Regions from separate parts of the Faecalibacillus intestinalis genome, predicted to be linked through region 3. Evidence: a T-box and tRNA genes for the amino acid it is inferred to sense, from the RefSeq annotation. Region 3 holds a T-box; the other regions hold tRNA genes.

Region 1 (7,467 bases), 870 kb from region 3:
TGATGAAATTAAAGAATCAGTGGCTTTAGATACAGATTTAAAAACATGGGCTAATGCTATTGGATGGAAATTATCAAATGAAGATGAAGCAGTGGATATTTATGTAGATTATGATTTTGATCCTGAAAACATAAAAGAAGGAATTTATCAAGTAACATTTTCAACAGAAGGTAGAGAACTAAAAGTACATACAACAGATTATGTAGAAGAAGGTCAAGAGGTCGGATTGACTTTTGAAGTAGAAGATATTCATGTTATGGAAAAGATGGGATTCTAGATGAAAAAATTTTCTCAACTAGCTTTACCTTATATTATTTGGAGTATTATTATTCTACTTTTGCCAGTATTACTTATTGCTTTTTATGCAGTAACTGATAGTGGAAATACTGTTGTTAATTTTAGTTTTACTTTACAAAATTTTGCTAAGTTTTTTACCGATCATGATTTCTTACTTATTTTATGGAGATCTCTTTCAATTGCATTTAAAACAACAATTATTTGTATTTTGTTAGGATATCCAATTGCTTATTTTATTTCTCAATGTAAAGATCGTACAAGAAATATTCTTGTATTATTAATTACACTTCCAATGTGGATCAATATGCTTGTAAGAACATACGCTTGGATTGGTATTTTATCTGATGGAGGTATTTTACAATCTTTATTAAATTTATTAGGATTTAAATCAACACAACTTCTTTATACAGAAGGAGCTGTATTATTAGGGATGGTTTATAACTTTATTCCATTTATGATTTTACAAATTAATACATCACTTTCTAAAATGGATAAATCTTTATTAGAAGCAAGCTCTGATTTAGGAGCAAACCGTTTTCAAACTTTTTGGAAAGTTACATTTCCACTTTCTATTCCAGGAGTCATTAGTGGTATCGCACTTGTCTTTTTACCTGCGGTAAGTTCATTCTTTATTCCTAAATTATTAGGTGGGGGACAATATTTCTTAATAGGTAATGTAATAGAAAATCAATTTATTACTGTAGGAGAATGGAATTTTGGTTCTGCTATTTCAGTCATTATGGCATTTGTAATGATGGCTATTATGTATTTAGTAAGATATGTTGAAAAACGTAATTCAGGTAATAGAAAGGAGAAAAAAGCATGAAAAAAGAAAAACGTTCATTTTTAAAGATATTAATGGGATTAATGCTTTTATTTTTCTATTTACCAATTGGCTTTATGATTGTGTTTTCATTTAATTCTAGTAAATCATTAACGCATTTTACAGGATTTTCAATGCAATGGTATACAAAAATGTTATCTGATGCATCAATGATGGAATCATTGTATATAACGATTTTAGTAGCTGTTATTGCAACAGTTATATCAACTGTGGTAGGAACGATTAGTGCGATAGGTTTATCAAAATCTAAAAAAGTCGTTCATGATTTGATTATGCAAATCAACGATTTTCCTTTGATGAATCCAGAAATCGTTACAGCGATTGGCTTAATGTTATTCTTTATTACCTTTAATATTGAAAAAGGTTTTGCAACATTATTATTGGCACATATCGCATTTTGCATTCCTTATGTTATATTATCTGTTATGCCTAAAATTCGCTCTCTAGATCCAAATTTAGCGGATGCTGCAATGGATTTAGGGTGTACACCTTGGATGGCTTTAATTAAAGTTATCGTACCACAAATCATGCCTGGTATTGTTTCAGGGGCTTTGATTGCTTTTACAATGTCTTTTGATGATTTTATTATTTCTTATTTTGTTACAGGAAAAGGAATTAAAAACTTGAGTATTATGGTTTATACAATGTCAAAACGTGTAAATCCTAGTATTAATGCTATTTCAACTTTAATTGTAATTTTTATTACGATTGTTTTAATTCTTGTCAATGTTGTTCCGGTGATTAGAGAAAAAAGAAAAGTTCAAACGACAGAACTTAAAGAAAAAAATAAAGCACCAAGAATTATTGCTGGAATTGTTGCAGCATGTGTATGTATGGGACTAGTTTTTGTTCAAAAAACAACTTCTTCGACTAAAAAATATGCAGGACAAACTTTACATGTCTATAATGCCGGGGAGTATACGGGTGAAAATTTGCTTTCTAATTTTGAAAAACAAACGGGATGCAAAGTAGTTATGGATTTATTCGATTCGAATGAACAAATGTATATTAAAGTAGCTAATGGTGAAGCTTATGATGTTTTAATTCCAAGTGATTATATGATTGAAAGATTAAAACAAGAAAAGCTTATTCAACCATTAGATCAAGATAAAATCACTTGCTTAGAAGATATTAATGATTCTGTTAAAAATTTATCTTATGATCCGAATAATGAATATTCTGTTCCTTATTTTTGGGGAAGTGTAGGAATCGTTTATGATAAAACAAAAGTAAGTGAAAAAGATTTAAAAGAACAAGGTTTTAATATTTTCTTGAATCAAAAATATAAAGGAGACATTTATTTATACGATTCGGAACGAGATTCATTTATGATGGCTTTAAAAGCACTTGGCTATTCTATGAATACTGATAATGAAAAAGAGCTTGCAGAAGCTTATAATTGGCTTTTAGAGTGTGTTAATACGATGTCACCAGAAATTGTAACGGATGAAATTATTGATAATATGGCTCAAGCTAGAAAAGCTTTAGGATTAATATATTCAGGGGATGCGACATATGTCATGTCAGAAAATGAAAATATTGGTTATTACATGCCAAATAAAGGGACAAATATATGGTGTGATGCTATGGTTATTCCACAAAGTTCAAAACATGTAGATTTAGCACATGAATTCATTAATTATGTTTCAAGTTATGAAGCAGCTTATGGTAATTCATCTTATGTAGGGTATACTTCACCAAACACGGAAGTTATGAACGATTTAGCGCAAAATGACTTTAAAGGAATTAATGCTTATAATCCAATTAGAACAAATAAATATGATGAAGTCTTTAACTATAATGCTGAAACAAGAAAGATAATGGCTAATTATTGGGCTAAAGTAAAAATCGCAGCCTCTAATGCTAAAAGTGAATAATAAAAGTTCTATGAGAGTTTTCTCATAGAATTTTTTTTAAAAAATAAAATCAAAAAAACGATGAATATACGTATAGAATTTTAAATCCATAAAAAATAGATTGTAAAAAATTATAAAAAACTATTGCAAAAAAATTTTTTATAGCATATAATAATGGGGCAGCGTGATAAGAGACGCGAAGCAAAATAAAGAAGTGGTTCCTTGGCCAAGTTGGTAAGGCAACAGACTGCAACTCTGTCATCATCGGTTCGAGTCCGGTAGGAACCTCCATTAATGAATGCCCAGGTGGCGAAATTGGTAGACGCACAGGACTTAAAATCCTGCGGACCTTAAAATCCGTGCCGGTTCGACTCCGGCCCTGGGCACCATTGATATGCGCTAGTAGCTCAACTGGATAGAGTGCTTGACTACGGATCAAGAGGTTGTGGGTTCGATTCCTGCCTAGCGCGCCATTTTTTCGGGAAGTAGCACAGCTTGGTAGTGCACCTGGTTTGGGACCAGGGGGTCGCAGGTTCAAATCCTGTCTTCCCGACCATTTATAAAAATTGGGGCCATAGCTCAGCTGGGAGAGCACCTGCCTTGCACGCAGGGGGTCAGCGGTTCGATCCCGCTTGGCTCCACCAATTAATTTAATAAAAAATATTATGGCGGGATAGCTCAGCTGGCTAGAGCATTCGGTTCATACCCGGAGGGTCGAGGGTTCGAATCCCCCTCCCGCTACCATTTTTATTTAAGGTGCCTATAGGGCATATACTGCGGACCCTTAGCTCAGTTGGTTAGAGCTATCGGCTCATAACCGATCGGTCGTAGGTTCGAGTCCTACAGGGTCCACCATTACTATTGCGGAGATTTACCCAAGTCTGGCTGAAGGGACTGGTCTTGAAAACCAGCAGAGGATTAACGTCCTGCGGGGGTTCGAATCCCTCAATCTCCGCCATTTATTAAAAAAACTTAATATCGCGGGATGGAGCAGTCTGGTAGCTCGTCGGGCTCATAACCCGAAGGTCGTTGGTTCAAATCCTTCTCCCGCAACCAAAATGGTCTGGTAGTTCAGCTGGTTAGAATGCCGCCCTGTCACGGCGGAGGTCGCGGGTTCGAGTCCCGTCCAGACCGCCAAATGATGGTTCCGTAGCTCAGTCGGTAGAGCAGAGGACTGAAAATCCTCGTGTCGGTGGTTCGATTCCGCCCGGAACCACCATTTTTTTTATCTTTAAAGGAGAAAAGTTATGTTTAAATATAAAGATTTAAGAATGGTCGCTATTTCAATTATTTTGGTTATTTTATGTGTGTTTAGTGGAATTCATTTTCGTTATGATCGAATGAAATTAGTGGTTGTTTTATTACTAGCGTTAGGGGTACTTCCTACTTTATTAATACGTTTTAACGCTTCTGTTTTTGAAGATGGTTTATTAGTATATTTCTTTAAGGGGATCGGTTTTATGCCTCAAATGATTGAATTTAAGGATTTAACAGCATATTCACTTAATTCAAAACATCGAATTGAATTACAATTTAATAATCATACAAAAAATATTTATTTAGTAAACGCTACATCATTTTATGAAGAATTAGATAAAAAATTTAATCAATATAAAAATGGACAAGAGATTTAATCTCCTGTCCATTCTTTTTGTTTATTAATAGATTCCTTGAGAAATCATAGCTTCTACTACTTTTTCAAAACCAGCAATATTAGCACCTTTGATTAAGTCAAATCCTAATCCATATTTTTCAGCAGCAGCAACAGAGTTGTTGAAAATTGATTTCATGATATTATGCAATTTTTCATCAACTTCTTCACTTGTCCAGTTATATCTCATAGAGTTTTGAGACATTTCTAATGCTGAAACAGCAACACCGCCAGCGTTAGCGGCTTTTGCAGGTCCTAAAGTACCACCATTTGCTGTAAAGTAAGCAATTGCTTCAGGTGTACTTGGCATGTTAGCACCTTCGATGATGTATTTACATCCATTAGCGATCAATTGTTTAGCTTCTTCTTCACCAATTTCATTTTGAGTAGCACAAGGGAAAGCCATATCCACTTTTAATCCCCATGGTTTTTCACCAGGATGGAATTCACATCCGAATTTTTCAGCATAGTCTTTTAATTTAACATCATTTGATGAACGAATTTTTAATAAGAAATCAATTTTTTCATCAGTATTGATTCCATCAGGATCATAAACGTATCCATCTCTACCAGAAATAGAAACAACTTTTGCTCCATATTCTTTAGCTTTGATACATACACCCCAAGCAACGTTACCATATCCAGAAACAGCAATTGTTTTTCCTTCATAAGTATCGTTGAAATGAGCTAATACTTCTTTGCCATAGTATACAGCACCAAACCCAGTAGCTTCTGGTCTAATTAATGAACCACCATAAGTCATTCCTTTACCAGTTAAAACACCGTTTTCATAAGCATCTTTAATACGTTTGTATTGTCCAAATAAATATCCGATTTCTCTACCACCAACACCGATATCTCCAGCAGGTACGTCAACGCTAGGTCCAATGTGACGATATAATTCAGTCATGAATGATTGACAGAATCTCATAACTTCAGCATCTGATTTACCTTGTGGGTCGAAATCAGAGCCACCTTTACCACCACCAATAGGAAGTGTTGTTAATGAGTTTTTGAAAATTTGTTCGAATCCTAAGAATTTAATAATTCCAAGGTTAACAGAAGGGTGGAATCTTAAACCACCTTTATAAGGTCCAATAGCACTAGAGAATTGAATACGATATCCTCTGTTTACTTGAACTTTACCTTGATCATCCATCCAAGGTACTTTAAACATTAAAGTTCTTTCTGGTTCAGTTAATCTTTCTAAAATAGCCATATCTTCATACTCAGGATGAGCTTTGATTACTGGTTCTAAGCTTTCTAATACTTCTTCAACAGCTTGGATAAATTCAGGTTGATCAGTATTTTTAGCTTTTAAGTTTGTTAATACTCTTTCAATATATTCCATTGTTATATCCTCCTAGGGCTATCATACATCTTTAATAATAATAAATGAATAAATTAAGAAAAAGTTATCATATAAATAAGTTATCGTGATAATAAAAATACTACACAACGTGTTTTATCACGATAAAAATTGTATACAATCAATTATCAAAAAATTAAAAATTACAATTTATGATTTGCATACAATAAAGTATTTAAAGTATAAAATATTTCATAAAAATACATAATCATCTTTTCTTTGTATACAATCTATGCTAGAATAAAGCACAACAAGAGGTGATTACTATGAAAATACTAAATAACACACAATTACATCACCATCATTGGAAAAAGTAGGGTTATATCATTTATGATACAGCCCATTTTGTCTATCACAATTAAGCTGTATCTAATGATGTTGAAACGAGTCATTAGATGACTCGTTTTTTTTATAAAGGGGGATTTTTATGGAAGAGTTTAAATATTTAATACCTGAAGAGAGTATAGATGCAATTATTACCAATGTTGAAAAATTAAGGGAAATTGAAAATCATTTACGACATGTTTTTTCAAATTATGGATACAATGAAGTATTAATGCCGTCATTTGAATATGTTGATTTATATACAAAACTAGATTGTGGTTTTACTGTTGATAAGATGTTTCAATATATCAATCACGAAGGTAAAAACGTTGCCATGCGTTTAGATTTCACAATACCACTAGCTAGATTATATGCCAATAGTGCCAATACAGGTGAAGCACGCTATAGTTATTTTGGAAAAGTTTATCGTAAAGAAACAATGCATAAAGGAAGAAGTAGTGAGTTTTTCCAAGGTGGTGTAGAGTTAATGAATAAACCTGGGCTTCAAGGAGATAAGGAAGTCATGACAATGATTCAAGAATCATTACCAGGGATTTCTTTAAAAAATATTCTTTTGGAATTAGGTTCTGCTAAATTCTATAATCGTTTATTAGAATTAGTTGGAAACCAAAGAAATGAACTTGAAGATATTTTAAGATTAAGAGATATTAGTGAAATGAAACGTTTTATTTCAAAAAATGATTTTGAAGAAAGCTTAAATCAATTGCTGTTATCTTTACCAACATGCTTTGGAAATATTGATTTACTTCATCAAATGATGGATAAATGTCAAGATTCTGTTTTGTTAGGGGCATTACAAGAATTAAAAGATCTTTATGAATCATTAGATAGTAAAGAAGGAATTATTTTTGATTTAGGAATGGTTCCAACCATGAAATATTATACAGGCTTTATGATTAAAGGATATAGTGATCAAAGTGCAAATCCAATTTTATCAGGAGGACGTTATGATGATTTGCTTCCTAGATTTAATGTTGATAAAACAGCTGTTGGGTTCTGCTTTCATATGAATCATATTTTAAAAGCCATTGAAAAAGAGGGAGAGTAACATGATTAAAATAGCTATTACTAAAGGAAGAATCGAAAAACAAGTATGTAAACTGCT
Region 2 (7,467 bases), 170 kb from region 3:
CTTTAATCTTATCAATTCGTTCTATCAAAGCATTACGATTAAAAATATGCGTCATTGAATCTAAATAACTCATTGTTTTTAATTTTTGTTCCTGTTGTTTTCTATTCATACTCTCAGAAACAAAGAAAACAACCGAAGATAATAAGCTACTATTATCACATCTTCTTCGTAGATTATCAACACCCAAAAATCCAGTAATAATTTCATTTTCTATCAAAGGCGCTGCAATAAGACTCGTTATATTTTGTAATTTTAAAAGACGATAGGTTTCAGAATTTTTATCAACCTCATCTTCTAAACTTTTTAAATAAAATGTTCCATCAACCTTAAAACGATCTAACCAATATTGAATAGTTTCTAAAGAAACATTTTGCAAATTATTTATTTCCGGAGTTGCCCCTTCTTCTGTATACTCAAAAAGATTAGATGTCGTATTTTGTTCATAGTCTATTTGAAAAATATAGGCACGATCACCTTGAAAAAACTCAGTAATAAGACATAACAAATCATTAATAGCATCATCGATTTCACTATGATAAGTTAAAGCGTGAATACATCTATTTAATGTCGTTGCTGCAAGTAAAGATTCTTTTAATTCTATTTGACTTTTTTCATACTTTTTTGACATTCGATAATAAACAATTGCAAAAATCATCACAAGTAATAAAACAAGCATAAAAATAACAAGTAATGGATACCTTTTTATTGCTTCAACTACCATACTAGCACCCCCTTTCATTAAAAATTTTATTTTAGATTATTATATTCACATGTCAATTAAAAAAATGTCGGTTTTAGACTAAATAATTTTATAGGTTTTCCTACATTTTTATTTTATTCTTTACAGCAACCATCAATATTTATTACAAATATAAGTGTCTGCTGCAAATACATTAGCAGGCACTTGTGTAAAGATTATCATAACGTAAGTATACTTGCCATTATTTTACTTATCCTTACATTCATTTTTTCTTTTTTTGCTCTGGTATTTAAAATAGATTATAGTAAATAATTCCATGTACATCTTTATTTTACTATTTATGGCACCTTATTTTTAAATTAGGTGTGAAATGTCGTTTTTGAGGTGTGAAATGCAAAAAATAAATATCATATTTTTATGATAAAAAAGGGATAAATTTTGTCCACATGGTAATAATCTTTGAAGATTATTACCTTTTTCTTTAAAATGTTAGTTGGTGATTTTATGATTGATGATACTAACTATGCTGACTGCCTTGCTTTATACAATTTTAGTCATGTCGATAAGATCAAAGGCAAGGAATCTTTTTCCTATATCTTTAATGACAATATCAACTATATCCGTTCTCTTTATAATAGAGGTAAGATCAGAAATGTTACCTATGATACCATCCAGAAAACTATTCTTTATGGTTCTATCTATCTTGGCTATGATCTTTTTGTCTGCCCTCATTGCGGCAACGAATCTATCGTTCCTCACAAATGTCACTCCAAGCTCTGTACTTCTTGTGGCTCTAAAGAGGCTAAATTGCGTGCTGTCCATATTTTCTCTATCGCTCTCGATGCCAAGCACCGTCATATTGTCTTTACCATTCCAAAACATCTAAGAAGTTATTTTATTAAAGACAGATCCCTTTTGAATCTTCTTTTTATTGGTGCCAGAAACACCCTTGCCTGTGTTTTTAATGATGCAAAGTACAGAAAAATCAAAAAGAAAAAGCTCTTTATTAAAAAAGCAAATTCCCCTACTCTTATAAAAATAACAGAAACAAAATCGTTTTCGGTTCTGTTTTGACTTTACATACTTTTGGCAGAGATTTGAAATGGAATCCCCATATCCACTGCCTTGTTTGTGAAGAAGCTTTTGATACAAAAAAATAAAATGAAGAACTTTTATTTCCTGTGAAAAACTCAGAAAGACTTGAATGTATCAAATCCTTGATCTTCTCTCAAAACAAGAACTTGAGAGTTTCAATTATCTCAAACAACGTTTCTATAAAGAACTTGTAAACGGCTTTTATGTCTACGCCAAAAAGAAAGAAAAAGACAATGATGACAATAACGTTGATGATTGCGTCAACTACATTACCAGATACACTTCTAGACCTCCCATGGCTGAAAACTGCATCAAATATGAAGATGACAAAAAGATGATCAGATGGTGGTACAACCGTCATGAGGGTGAAAAATATATCGAAGTATATGAAAGTGTTGAAAACTTTTAAATGGTCAGATACTATGGCTTCTATTCAAACAGGAATAAAAAGTATATGAACTTTATGGTATAAAAAAGAAAAGACGTATCAAAAATTTGAAAGAAAGAAAAAAAATTTAAAAAACAAACTTGACCATCTAAAATACCGCACACATGTGATAGAATCATTTCAAAAAAATACTCTTTTATGTTCATGTGGCAATCTTATGAAATGTGAATATACATAGGTACCCCTAATGACAGACTCTACAGTGAAAAATGCATCAATGATTGCAGAAGATACACTTATCAAAATGAAACATACTGCTTGTGGCCATATTGCCAATGTTCCTAACTGGATCGTTGGTGAATTGGCAAAAGAAGACAGAATGTCCAGTAAACATGATGAAGTTGAAATAGAATGTCCTGTATGCAATGATCCTAGGAGAAGAATCAAATAACCACTGTATGATTGCAGGATAAAAAAATTTATACCAGATCACACAAATATGTCATGGTATTTTAGTATGAATTTTTATATGCTATTTCCCACGCATTCAAATTCTTAATAAACAAAAAAAGAGTCATGAATGACTCTCTTAATTACAATTACTGGCGGTCTGGACGGGACTCGAACCCGCGACCTCCGCCGTGACAGGGCGGCATTCTAACCAGCTGAACTACCAGACCAGTAATCTATTTAAATGGTGGTTCCGGGCGGAATCGAACCACCGACACGAGGATTTTCAGTCCTCTGCTCTACCGACTGAGCTACGGAACCATTAATTGGCGGTCTGGACGGGACTCGAACCCGCGACCTCCGCCGTGACAGGGCGGCATTCTAACCAACTGAACTACCAGACCAAAAAATAAAAATGGCGGAGATTGAGGGATTCGAACCCCCGCAGGACGTTAATCCTCTGCTGGTTTTCAAGACCAGTCCCTTCAGCCAGACTTGGGTAAATCTCCGTAATAAATAAATTGGTGGAGCCAAGCGGGATCGAACCGCTGACCCCCTGCGTGCAAGGCAGGTGCTCTCCCAGCTGAGCTATGGCCCCAATTTTTATAAATGGTCGGGAAGACAGGATTTGAACCTGCGACCCCCTGGTCCCAAACCAGGTGCACTACCAAGCTGTGCTACTTCCCGAAAAAAATGGCGCGCTAGGCAGGAATCGAACCCACAACCTCTTGATCCGTAGTCAAGCACTCTATCCAGTTGAGCTACTAGCGCATTTTCACAAATGGAGGTTCCTACCGGACTCGAACCGATGATGACAGAGTTGCAGTCTGTTGCCTTACCAACTTGGCCAAGGAACCATCCCTTGCTTTTTATTAACTTAAAGCTTGTTCATTATACTAATATATCAGCATAAAGTCAATACACATTTACTGTTTTTATAGCTTTTTATAATTTTTTATAATTATTTTTTGCAATTATCCACAAAATCTTTAAATAGTTTTAAATGATCATCACTTTTTTTATAAATCATTTCTGAATGCCATTGATATCCTATCACATACTTTTTATCTGGTAGATAAACAGCTTCTACTAATCCATCATCAGAATAAGCCATTGGCTTTAATGCTGGAGCAAGTTGACAAATAGCTTGATGATGACAACTATTCACCATTAAAGTTTCTTGATTTAAGATGTCTTTTAAAGGTGTATTTTCAACAATTTTTACTTGGTGACTTGGATGATCATAAGGAGCAGGTTGTCGATGAATACATGTAGGATGAAATTGTTGATCTAAATCTTGATAGAGTGTTCCACCTAAACATGCATTTAATAACTGAATACCTCTACATATTCCTAAAACAGGCTTATCGGCCTCTAAAACATATTTTAATAGCTTTGGTTCCATTTCATCTCTTTTTTGATTTAATTTTCCGCAATATTCTGCTTTTGCTTGATGATAAAGTTCAGGATTTAAATCATCCCCTCCCGCAAAAATAAATCCATCAAAATAATGAGCCGTTTTTTTTAAAGAAACATCATCATTAACTAAAGAAAGCATAACAGGAATACCACCTGCTTCAATAACCCCATCCATATACCCTGGATGCATCCATAAACTATCTCTTTCTTGATCATATAAAGGAACAATCGCAATTACTGGTTTATTCATCATAAGTACCTCTTTTTCATCGTTTTTTAGCATTATAACACAACTTATTATTTTATGCTATAATAAAAAACGAGGTGAAAAAAAATGATTGATCAAGAACAAGCTGCTAGAACATTGATCAATTTGATTGATGTTGTTCATCAAGAAAATTGGGTCTTATTAAATAAGGAAGATATGGCAAGTAAAACCGAAGAGTATTACATCAACTTCTTTAAAGAACATCATTTAGAAGAAGCAATCGATGAAATTAAAGCTGTGACAGAAAAAAACAAATCTTTTTTTCAAAGATTTGTTAATCATGAAGAAGTTGACGCTAAAGAAATGCGTGATTTTATGGAACCTTATCGTTTTATCAAAAGTAAATATATATTAAAGAAAAGCTCAAAGTCCTAAGACCTTGAGCTTTTATAATTAAAATTTACATTTTTCTAAATGCCAAATATCTTCTACATATTGTTCAATTGTACGATCAGATGAGAAGAATCCACTCTTAGCAATATTTACTAAGCAAATTCTAGCCCATTTAGCACGATCTTGATATAATTCTACAACATGTCTTTGTGCATTAGCATATGATTCGAAATCAGCTAATAAGAAGTATTCATCATTTTTATTCATTAATTCATCATGAATAATTTTAAATTCTTCTGGATTACTTGAGAAAGTACCATTAGTTAATGAATCGATAGCACGACGGATTTTTAAATCATTATTATAATAATCCCATGCACGATATTGATTATTCGCTTTTAAATTCTTCACTTCTTCATCTTTTAAACCAAAGATTTCACAATTATCTAATCCTACTAATTCAGAAATTTCTACGTTAGCTCCATCTAAAGTACCTATAGTAATAGCTCCATTCATCATGAATTTCATATTACCAGTACCACTTGCTTCTTTACCAGCTGTAGAGATTTGTTCTGAAACATCAGCTGCAGGCATGATTTTTTCTGCTAAAGTAACTCCATAGTTTTCTAAGAAAACAACTTTTAAGTATTTATTTGTTTCAGGATCATTATTAACTACATCTCCAACTGCATTAATTAATTTAATAACTTTTTTAGCGAAGTAATAAGCACTTGCTGCTTTTGCTCCAAAGATGAAAGTATGTGGATAAATACGGAAATCGGGATTAGATTTCATTTCTTGATATAAATAAATAACATGTAAAATATTTAATAATTGTCTTTTATATGCATGTAATCTCTTAACTTGAACATCAAAAATACTATCAACATCTACTTCAATACCATTATGTTTTTTAATATAATCAGCTAAGATTTGTTTTCTTTCTTTTTTAACTGCTAAGAAACGATTTTGTAAAATTGGATCATCAACATGTTCCATTAAGTTTTCTAATTGAGCTGGTTTTTTGATCCATCCTTTACCAATTGTTTCATTAATTAATTCACTTAATTGTGGATTACAATAAGCTAACCAACGACGATGAGTAACCCCATTTGTTTTATTATTAAATTTATTTGGATAAAGTACATTGAAATCATGTAATTCTCTTTCTTTTAAGATATCTGTATGAAGTCTTGCTACTCCATTGACACTAAAGCTTCCAGCAATTGCAAGTCTTGCCATATAAACAGTACCATCTCTTAAAATCATTGTACGATCAACTAAATTTTGATCATGATTACTTACTTCTTTAGCAAAACCTACAAAACGACGATGAATTTCTTCAATGATTTGATATACACGTGGTAATAATGTTTGCATTGTACTAATTGGCCAAGTTTCTAAAGCTTCAGCTAAGATCGTATGGTTTGTATAAGCAAATGTTTGTGTACAAATATCCCAGGCATCTTGCCATTCATAACCATGATCATCAATTAATAAACGCATGAATTCAGGAATACATAATACTGGATGTGTATCATTTAATTGAATAACATGTTTTTCATGGAAATTATCTAATGATGGATAATTTCTTAAGTGTGCTTTGATGATTGCTTGGATACCTGCAGAACAGAAGAAATATTCTTGTTTTAAACGTAACATTTTTCCTGCTGGTGTAGAATCATCTGGATATAAGTTTTGACAGATACTTCTTACATCTTCGATATATCTTTGGAAATCATGATTACTTGGGAAATCTTCACTTGGTTCAGCTGACCATAAACGCAAAGTATTTGTATTTACTGTATCATTTCCAATGACTGGTACGTCATAAGGGACTGCGTAAATTGTTTCAGCATCTACATGTTTCCATTTACCTTCATTTTCATCCCAAATTACTTTACCGAAGAATTTGACCGGAACTCTATGTTTAGGTTTACGTACTTCCCACATAAATCCTGTTTTCATCCATTGATCAGGTAATTCTACTTGATAACCATTTTCAATTTTTTGTTTAAATAAACCATATTCATAACGAATTGTATTTCCATGTCCTGGATAATCTAATGAAGCAAGTGAATCCATAAAGCATGCAGCTAAACGTCCAAGTCCCCCATTACCTAAACCAGCATCACTTTCTAATTCTTCTAAATCATGAATGTTGATTCCATAATCTTCTAAACCTTCTTTAGCGATTTCATAGATTCCTAGATTCATCATATTATTAACTAATAATCTTCCCATTAAAAATTCCATTGAGAAATAATGCATTTGTTTTTGTTCATTATTTTGAACAACAGCTTTACTTGCTGCCCAGTTAACTGATGCATAATCTCTAACCATTGTTTCAAGAACCATGAATTTTTCAGTAATATGGGCTTCTTCTACAGTACGCCCATAAGACTCAATAATTCTTCTTGAAAATTCAAATTTAAATTCTTCTTTGTTTTTAAACATTTTCCCGTCTCCTCAATATTACTCTTACGTGACCATCATACTTTATTTTTAGTAGATTGTCACTCATAAAAATATTTTTACATTGATAAAATCTTACTTTTTCCAAATAAAATAGAGTATCTAAACTACGGATGCTCTATTTTATGAACAACTTATTTTGTTTTCTTAATTACTCTTTTTGTTTTCTTTGTTGTTTTCTTTGTTGTTCCTTTTTTAGGTTTCACTTCAAAGATACATGCACTAAATGGTGCTAATTTTACTTCAATATAATGATCTTTATTTAACAATTTTGTTTTTTCATTTGGTTTTGTTTTCTTAGAGCGAATTGCTCTTGGATTAACGATATTCTTTCCAGAA
Region 3 (7,467 bases):
ATTATGGTCATTACTAAAGATTTGAATGATGCAAAATTTGTGTGTGAACAAACTAATGGAGCAATTAAAGATATTTTATTAGGTGGACTTAGAAATGGAGAGGGTAAAAAACAAATAGATATGAATTCATATATGAGTAAAAATGATATTCATGTTATGGATGAACTTGAAAAAGAAGGATATCATGTTTTTATGCAATCTGTTCCTACTTCCCAAAAATTAAGTACAGAAGAAATTAAAGATAAATTTAATAAATAGAAAGGGGAATAATAATGAGTATAGTTCATGCTTTACTACTTGGTTTGTTAGGTGGTATTGGAATATGGGATAGTAGAATTGGCGGTATGTGGATGTTAGATCGTCCATTAGTATTAGGTCCAATTGTAGGTTTGATTTTAGGTGATTTTAAAACAGGGATTATTGTTGGCGGTTCGTTAGAATTAATTATGATGGGAATTGTTGGAATTGGTTCTGCTACACCACCTGATACAGTTTCTGGTGCAATTTTGGCAACAGCATTTGCAATTGTATCTAAGTTAGATGTCTCAGCAGCGGTTGCTTTAGCTTTACCGATTGCTACATTAGGACAATTGGTGGGTATTTTTGTAAGAACTGCTAATGGTTATTTTGTACATATGGCAGATAAAGCTGCTGAAAATGCGGATTTTTCTGGAATTGATAAAGCTTTATGGAGAGGCGCAATTTTATTTTTTGTAAGTTATTTCTTATTAGTATTTTTAGGCGCATTTTTAGGATCTTCAGTTATTGGTGCATTTGTTAAAATGATTCCTCAATTTGTCACAGATGGGTTAAATGCAGCAAGTGGTATGTTACCAGCTTTAGGTATTGCAATTTTAATGCAATTATTATTTGATAAGAAAAATGCGGCATTTTTCTTTATTGGATGGGCGATGACAGCATTATTCTCTGTTAATACAGTGGGAGCAGCTGTTGTTGGAACTGCAATAGCTTATACAATTTATCAATATACAATCTCTAATAAGAATCATAACAATTCTGTTGATATGATCTCTGATGATTTAGGAGGAGAATTATAATGGAAAATAAAGAACTCGAAACTCAAGATACGGTTATGACACCAGATGTATATAGAAAAACATTTTGGCGAACATTTCCTTTGCAAGCATGTTTTTGTTTTGAACGTATGCAAAATGTTGGTTTTGCTTACATGATGATTCCAGCATTAAAAAAGTTATATAAGAATAAAAAAGATATTTCAGATGCTTTAAAAAGACATTTAGCTATTTTTAATACGACTCCTGCAGTTGTCAGTTTTATTGCTGGTGCGGCAATTGCCATGGAAGAAAAATTTAAAAAAGCTAAAGATAAAGGCGAAGAAGTTGATGAGGAATCAATTAATGCTGTAAAAGCTGCTTTGATGGGTCCGCTTGCTGGAATTGGTGATTCTTTTTTCTGGGGAACATTTAGAATTATTGGTGCAGGTATTGGGACAAGTCTAGCTGCTAAAGGAAGCATTTTAGGAGCTATCTTATTCTTATTGATTTATAATGTTCCACATTTGATTGTTCGTTATTTTGGGTTGAAAATTGGTTATAAAAGTGGAGTTGGATTTTTAGCAAGTATGAATGAAGGTGGTATGGTTGCAGTATTAACTGAAGTTGCTAAAATACTTGGTCTTATTGTAGTTGGATCTATGTGTGCTTCCATGGTTACAATTACAACACCATTTGTATTTAAACTAAATGGAACAAAAATTGTTTTACAAGATATTTTTGATGGTATTATTAAAGGTTTCTTACCATTAGGATTTACATTTATTATTTATGCATTATTAGAAAAAGGAATGAAAAGTACTACATTATTATGGGGAATCTTAATCCTTGGTATTGTATTATCTTTCTTTGGTATTTTATAATGAAAACAAATATGTATGATTATATATGTGAAACACCGGGTGTTCTAACATATATTATTAATAATAGAAAAGAAATAGTTCAAGAATTTGTAAATGAATATAAGGATAAAAAGATTGATCAAATCTATGTGATTGGTTCTGGAACATCATATCATGCTGGATTATCTGCAAAAAATTATTTAGAAGAAATCTTAAATATAAAAGTTTTTTGTATGTATCCTACACAATTTTCTAGAAGTGAAAAAGTATTTAATAAAAATACATTAGTCATTGGTATGTCACAAGGTGGACAAAGTTTATCGACAGTTGAGGGATTAGATGCAGCTTCAAAACGAGGCTTGATGACAGCATCTGTTTCAGAAAATCCTACTGCTTTGATTTTTGAACATGCACAAACTCAAACAAGAATTGAAGTTGGAAATGAAAAATGCGGTGCAAAAACTAAAGGATATGCTGGAACAACCGTAACGTTGATGATGATGCTAAGTGAACTTGCTATTATTAAAGGAATTTTAAAAGAAGAAAAATTCAAACTCTATAAAGAAAGAATGTTTAATGTAATTCATAATATGCCATTAGTTGTAGATGCAGCTACAAAATGGTATGGAAGAATCAAAGATGAGTTCTTACCGGCAAAAAGAATTATCGTTGTAGGATATGATGGTAATTATGCAGATGTTTTAGAAGGTGCTTTAAAAGTTTTAGAAACTGTGCGCCAAGGTGTAACAGGATATGATATTGAAGAATTTTTCCATGGAATTTACAATTCTATTACAGAAAGTGCACATATCTTTTATCTTGCTTCTAAAGGTGATTATAAACCACGTACTTTGAAACTTATAGAAATATTAAAAGAATGGACACCTCATAATTATTTGATTGCATCACCAGAAGAGATTGAAAACCAAAATAAAAATGATTGCATTGTTGAATTTGTTGAAGATCCATTATTTTCTCCTTGGGAATACATTATTCCAATGCAAGTTTTAGCTTGTTTAGCACCACAAGATTTGGGAATTAATCCAGATATTCCAAAAGATCCACAATTTCATGCACGAATTGGAAGTAAAAAACTTGACGGATTAAGAGACCAATATAAGAAATAACGCGAATTAAAAGAAAAATGTATAAATAGAGGTTTTAAAATGAAATTACTTGCAACAGATATGGATGGAACATTTCTAAGAGATGATAAAGCCTACAATGATGAATTTAATGATTTATATAAACAAATGTTAAAACAAGGAATTCAATTTGTAATTGCTTCAGGCAATCAATATGAAGCCCTTGCTTGTAAATTTGATGAAGAAATAAAAAATGATCTTTATTATCTTTGTGAAAATGGTACAAAGATTGTTTATCAAGGAAAAACACTTTATAAAAAAGCTTTAGAAAAACAAGATGCTCAAGAAGTTCTAGATATTTTAAAAGAAGATCAAGAATGTATGCTAGTCGTTTCAGGAGACAAGCATGCTTATATTTCTAAAAGCTTTGCAGATAAAAAAGATTTTATTTCATTGTTTATGAAAAATGTTCAATTTGTAGAAAGCTATGATGATATTGAAGATGATATCTTAAAATTCTCTATCGCAAGCTTTGATGATCAAATGGAACAAAGAATTGAAAAGATTCAAAAACAACTAAAACCACATTTAAAATTAGTAACAACAGGTAATGTTTGGTTTGATATCTTTTATAAAGATGTGAATAAAGGAACAACTTTAACACATCTTTTAGAAATCTTAAAGATTAAACCAGAAGAAGCAGGAGCCTTTGGCGATCAAATGAATGATTATGAAATGTTACAAACTGTAAAATATAGTTATGCGATGGCTAATGCCATGCCACCTGTTAAAGAGGTTGCTTATCAAGTGATTGATAGTAATGAAAATGATGGCGTTATTTTAAAGATAAAAGAAATTTTAAAAGGAAAGTGTTAAAATAACTTTTGAAACATTCATAACGCACATAAAAAAGGTGTGAGAGATGATAAAAAATCATCATTGTTTAAAATATCAACGATGATATCAAAAGAAGCAACAGAGTAAGGACCATGTCTTCAATCAAGACAGCGTGGGTAGAATTACAGGAAGGATATTTGAGTCTTAATACCCTGATGGTGTGATTTCAATCAAAGATATTGATATGGCGGTCATAGTAGGCATGAATGATTAAACCATTGGAATGACAGTTTGGGCATTAAAGATGATTAAAATTCAAAAAAACGATTTTATCATATTGAATTTGAGAAATATACTTGATTTTGTTTGAAAGTTTTATTATTATCATCGTGTTCTTATGGAATGGATAAACATCTCGCCTGCCAAAGTTAGATGTTTATCCATTTTTCTTTCTATAAATTTTTTGACCTTAAGAGTATGATAAATGATTTATGGAAATAACAAAATAGACATCAAGAAAATACCCCAAAAAAATTAACAGCCAAAAGTAAAATCCAGGAGCTGCTACCCCTGGATTATTTATAGCTTGAGAAATCCCCACAGTTTTTTAATTACACATAAAAATAATCCATTAAATGAGAATTGTTATTTAATTATCTTTAAAGATTGTTTTTAATGAATATGTGTATTGATCTCCTCGATAATAGGTAGAAATATATTCGAAAGGAGTTCCATCTGATAAAAAAGTAACATGTTGACTTTTAAAAAGAGCTATATTGTCAACCTTTAATAACTCTTTTTGTTTTTTTGTTGGCATAACAGCTGAATATTGTGCATCAATACCTTGAATTTGATACCCAAGCTTCTTTATATATTTGTAAAGAGAGTTTTCTAAGACCTGGATGTCTAGAGATGGAATGATATGCGTTGATAGATAAGTATAACTAATTGCTATTGGAATATTATCACCGGTTCTAAGACGTACAAAATAGTGGATAAAGTCTTCATCTGATAGTTTTAAAGCATCTCTTACATGAGGAACTTCTTTGCCTTTAACAAGTTTATATCCAATTAGTTTTGCTCCGGGTACTTTGCCAGTCGAAATCATATCTTCTGTAAAACTTCCAGTAGATCCAAGCTGTAAATTTTTTATTGTTCGATAATCTTTCACAAATGAGCCTTTTCCAGCAATTCTTTCAACGAGACGTTTTTCACATAACATCATAATAGCTTTATTAACAGTCATTCTAGACGCATTATACATTTCACATAGATTTTTTTCTGTTGGAATTTGATCACCAGGATTTAATTCGTTGTTTTTGATTTGTGATTCTAAATCACTCATTATTTTTATATATTTTGGATTCTTTGACATTTTTTTACCTCTTACATATCGATTATACCATATTTATAAATGTATATACAATTATTATGTAGGCGATTTCAGAAATATGAAAAAATATGAAAATATGCTTTTAAAAGAGACTTGTTTTGTTAGGAAAATTTGATATAATAGTGGGGAATATAAATCGTTGATATGGATTAGTAAATGGATGATGCTGTTTTAGAGAGGGAGAAGTGCTGGAAACTCCTACAGATAATTTATTGAATTCACCATGGAGAGCACCTAATCAGTGACGTGAGACTGCGTTAATGTTTAATTAAGAGCATGTTTTAAACATGAATTAGGATGGTACCGCGATCAACTCGTTCCTATTGGAATGAGTTTTTTTATGTTTGAGGAGGAAATAAAGTGGAAAATGAATTATTAAAGATTAAAGATGAAGCTTTAGAAAAAATTGAAGCTTGTTCATCTTTAAAAGAATTAAATGATATTCGTGTTCTTTATTTAGGGAAAAAAGGTCCTATTCAAGAAGCTATGAAATCGATGAAAAATATGGACCCTGATCAAAGAAAAACATTTGGTCAAACAAGTAATAAAGTTAAACAAGAATTATCTAAAGCAGTTGAAGATAAAAAAGAAGTTTTAGAACATCAAGCTATTATTGATAAAATCAATAGTGAAACTATTGATTTATCATTACCAAGTTATAAATTAGATCAAGGAACAATGCATCCTTTATCAATCATTGTTTCTCAACTTGAAGAATTATTTTTAGGTATGGGATATCAAATTGCTGAAGGCCCAGAAGTAGAAAGTGATTACTTCAACTTTGAATTAATGAACTTACCAAAAGGACATCCTGCAAGAGATATGCAAGATACTTTCTATATTGATGAAAATACTTTAATGAGAACACATACTTCTCCAGTACAAGCACATACCTTACTTGCTGCCAAAGGGAAAGGACCTATTAAAGTTATTTGTCCTGGTAAAACATATCGTAGAGATGATGATGATGCCACACATTCACATCAATTCATGCAATGTGAAGGTCTTGTTGTTGATAAAAATATCACGCTTGCTGATTTAAAAGGAACATTAGAAGTTTTCGCAAGAAAATTCTTTGGGGAAAAACGTGAAATTAGATTACGTCCATCTTACTTCCCATTTACTGAACCATCAGTAGAAGTAGATATCTCTTGTCATCATTGTGGTGGTAAAGGATGTGCTATGTGTAAAGGAACTGGATGGATTGAAATCTTAGGTGCTGGTATGGTTAACCCTAAAGTTTTAGATATGTGTGGTTTTGATAGTAAAGAATATCAAGGTTTTGCATTTGGTATTGGTATTGAACGTGTCGCTATGTTGAAATATGGAATTGATAATATTCGTGATTTCTATAACGATGATTTAAGATTCTTAAACCAATTCCAAAGAGAGGAGTAAGAAAATGGAAGTCAGTTTAAATTTATTAAATAAATATGTAAAAATCGATGATCAAGATCCAAAAGAACTTGCTGATAAAATTACTTCAATTGGTTTAGAAGTAGAAGGAATGCATTCATTAGCTAATGGAAACAATATGACAATTGGTTATGTCAAAGAATGTATCGATCATCCTGATAGTGATCATTTACATGTCTGTCAAGTAGAAGTAAGACCTGGAGAAGTAACACAAATTGTTTGTGGAGCACCAAATGTCGCTGCTGGACAAAAAGTTATTGTAGCTAATCCTGGATGTGATTTAGGAGAAGGTTTTGTTATTAAACAAAGTACCATTCGTGGACAAGAATCTAACGGGATGATTTGTTCGATGGCAGAACTTGGTTTAGATCAACGTTTATTATCTCCTGAAGATAAAGATGGCATTCATGTTTTAGATGAAAATGCACCTGTAGGAGAAGATCCTTTAGAATATTTAGGTTTAAAAGATACGATTTTAGATATTGGTTTAACACCAAATAGAGCGGATTGTATGGCTTTAACTTCACTTGCTTATGAAGTGGCTGCTGTTTTAAAAAGAGATGTTAACTTACCAACCATTAAAGAAAAAGGTATTGCTGGAAGTAATATTGAAGTTAAAGTAGAAACTGAATTATGTCCATTCTTTGGGGCTAAACTTGTCAAAGGTGTCACAACAAAAGAATCACCAGCATGGCTTAAAACGGCATTACTTGCTTCTGGTATTAAACCAATTAATAACATTGTTGATATTTCTAACTATGTTATGTTAGAAACAGGTCAACCAATCCATATGTATGATTATGATAAATTAACTAAAAAAGAATTTATCGTAAAAACAGGATTTGATGAAAAAGCAATCT

Evidence for each region. A T-box is a leader RNA that pairs with one kind of tRNA and senses whether it is charged. The one in region 3 lies ahead of pheS (phenylalanine--tRNA ligase subunit alpha), so its partner is inferred to be a tRNA-Phe.
Region 1: it has a tRNA-Phe gene. The T-box ahead of pheS (phenylalanine--tRNA ligase subunit alpha) is inferred to sense a tRNA for this amino acid. The anticodon was not compared.
Region 2: it has a tRNA-Phe gene. The T-box ahead of pheS (phenylalanine--tRNA ligase subunit alpha) is inferred to sense a tRNA for this amino acid. The anticodon was not compared.

What each region holds. Positions count from the first base shown of each region.
Region 1 covers NZ_AP024085.1:1,599,127-1,606,593, reverse strand. Annotated here, with positions in the region: gene Fi14EGH31_RS08790 (ABC transporter ATP-binding protein) at 1-277, shown strand, start outside; gene Fi14EGH31_RS08785 (ABC transporter permease) at 278-1,123, shown strand; gene Fi14EGH31_RS08780 (extracellular solute-binding protein) at 1,120-3,018, shown strand; tRNA gene Fi14EGH31_RS08775 (tRNA-Cys) at 3,214-3,288, shown strand; tRNA gene Fi14EGH31_RS08770 (tRNA-Leu) at 3,298-3,386, shown strand; tRNA gene Fi14EGH31_RS08765 (tRNA-Arg) at 3,394-3,470, shown strand; tRNA gene Fi14EGH31_RS08760 (tRNA-Pro) at 3,477-3,553, shown strand; tRNA gene Fi14EGH31_RS08755 (tRNA-Ala) at 3,566-3,641, shown strand; tRNA gene Fi14EGH31_RS08750 (tRNA-Met) at 3,665-3,741, shown strand; tRNA gene Fi14EGH31_RS08745 (tRNA-Ile) at 3,776-3,852, shown strand; tRNA gene Fi14EGH31_RS08740 (tRNA-Ser) at 3,863-3,955, shown strand; tRNA gene Fi14EGH31_RS08735 (tRNA-Met) at 3,977-4,053, shown strand; tRNA gene Fi14EGH31_RS08730 (tRNA-Asp) at 4,058-4,134, shown strand; tRNA gene Fi14EGH31_RS08725 (tRNA-Phe) at 4,141-4,216, shown strand; gene Fi14EGH31_RS08720 (hypothetical protein) at 4,245-4,631, shown strand; gene gdhA (NADP-specific glutamate dehydrogenase) at 4,656-5,999, opposite strand; gene Fi14EGH31_RS08710 (ATP phosphoribosyltransferase regulatory subunit) at 6,445-7,410, shown strand; gene hisG (ATP phosphoribosyltransferase) at 7,412-7,467, shown strand, end outside.
Region 2 covers NZ_AP024085.1:563,397-570,863, reverse strand. Annotated here, with positions in the region: gene Fi14EGH31_RS03100 (sensor domain-containing diguanylate cyclase) at 1-721, opposite strand, end outside; gene Fi14EGH31_RS03095 (transposase zinc-binding domain-containing protein) at 1,205-1,774, shown strand; gene Fi14EGH31_RS15665 (transposase) at 1,771-1,860, shown strand; gene Fi14EGH31_RS03085 (transposase) at 1,905-2,204, shown strand; gene Fi14EGH31_RS03080 (hypothetical protein) at 2,431-2,634, shown strand; tRNA gene Fi14EGH31_RS03075 (tRNA-Asp) at 2,787-2,863, opposite strand; tRNA gene Fi14EGH31_RS03070 (tRNA-Phe) at 2,879-2,954, opposite strand; tRNA gene Fi14EGH31_RS03065 (tRNA-Asp) at 2,961-3,037, opposite strand; tRNA gene Fi14EGH31_RS03060 (tRNA-Ser) at 3,050-3,142, opposite strand; tRNA gene Fi14EGH31_RS03055 (tRNA-Ala) at 3,156-3,231, opposite strand; tRNA gene Fi14EGH31_RS03050 (tRNA-Pro) at 3,244-3,320, opposite strand; tRNA gene Fi14EGH31_RS03045 (tRNA-Arg) at 3,328-3,404, opposite strand; tRNA gene Fi14EGH31_RS03040 (tRNA-Cys) at 3,416-3,490, opposite strand; gene Fi14EGH31_RS03035 (gamma-glutamyl-gamma-aminobutyrate hydrolase family protein) at 3,595-4,305, opposite strand; gene Fi14EGH31_RS03030 (hypothetical protein) at 4,387-4,695, shown strand; gene Fi14EGH31_RS03025 (glycogen/starch/alpha-glucan phosphorylase) at 4,714-7,110, opposite strand; gene glgB (1,4-alpha-glucan branching protein GlgB) at 7,263-7,467, opposite strand, start outside.
Region 3 covers NZ_AP024085.1:730,497-737,963, forward strand. Annotated here, with positions in the region: gene Fi14EGH31_RS03785 (PTS sugar transporter subunit IIB) at 1-258, shown strand, start outside; gene Fi14EGH31_RS03790 (PTS mannose/fructose/sorbose/N-acetylgalactosamine transporter subunit IIC) at 273-1,058, shown strand; gene Fi14EGH31_RS03795 (PTS system mannose/fructose/sorbose family transporter subunit IID) at 1,058-1,897, shown strand; gene Fi14EGH31_RS03800 (SIS domain-containing protein) at 1,897-3,003, shown strand; gene Fi14EGH31_RS03805 (HAD family hydrolase) at 3,043-3,837, shown strand; gene Fi14EGH31_RS03810 (GntR family transcriptional regulator) at 4,448-5,173, opposite strand; T-box leader at 5,322-5,516, shown strand; gene pheS (phenylalanine--tRNA ligase subunit alpha) at 5,552-6,589, shown strand; gene pheT (phenylalanine--tRNA ligase subunit beta) at 6,594-7,467, shown strand, end outside.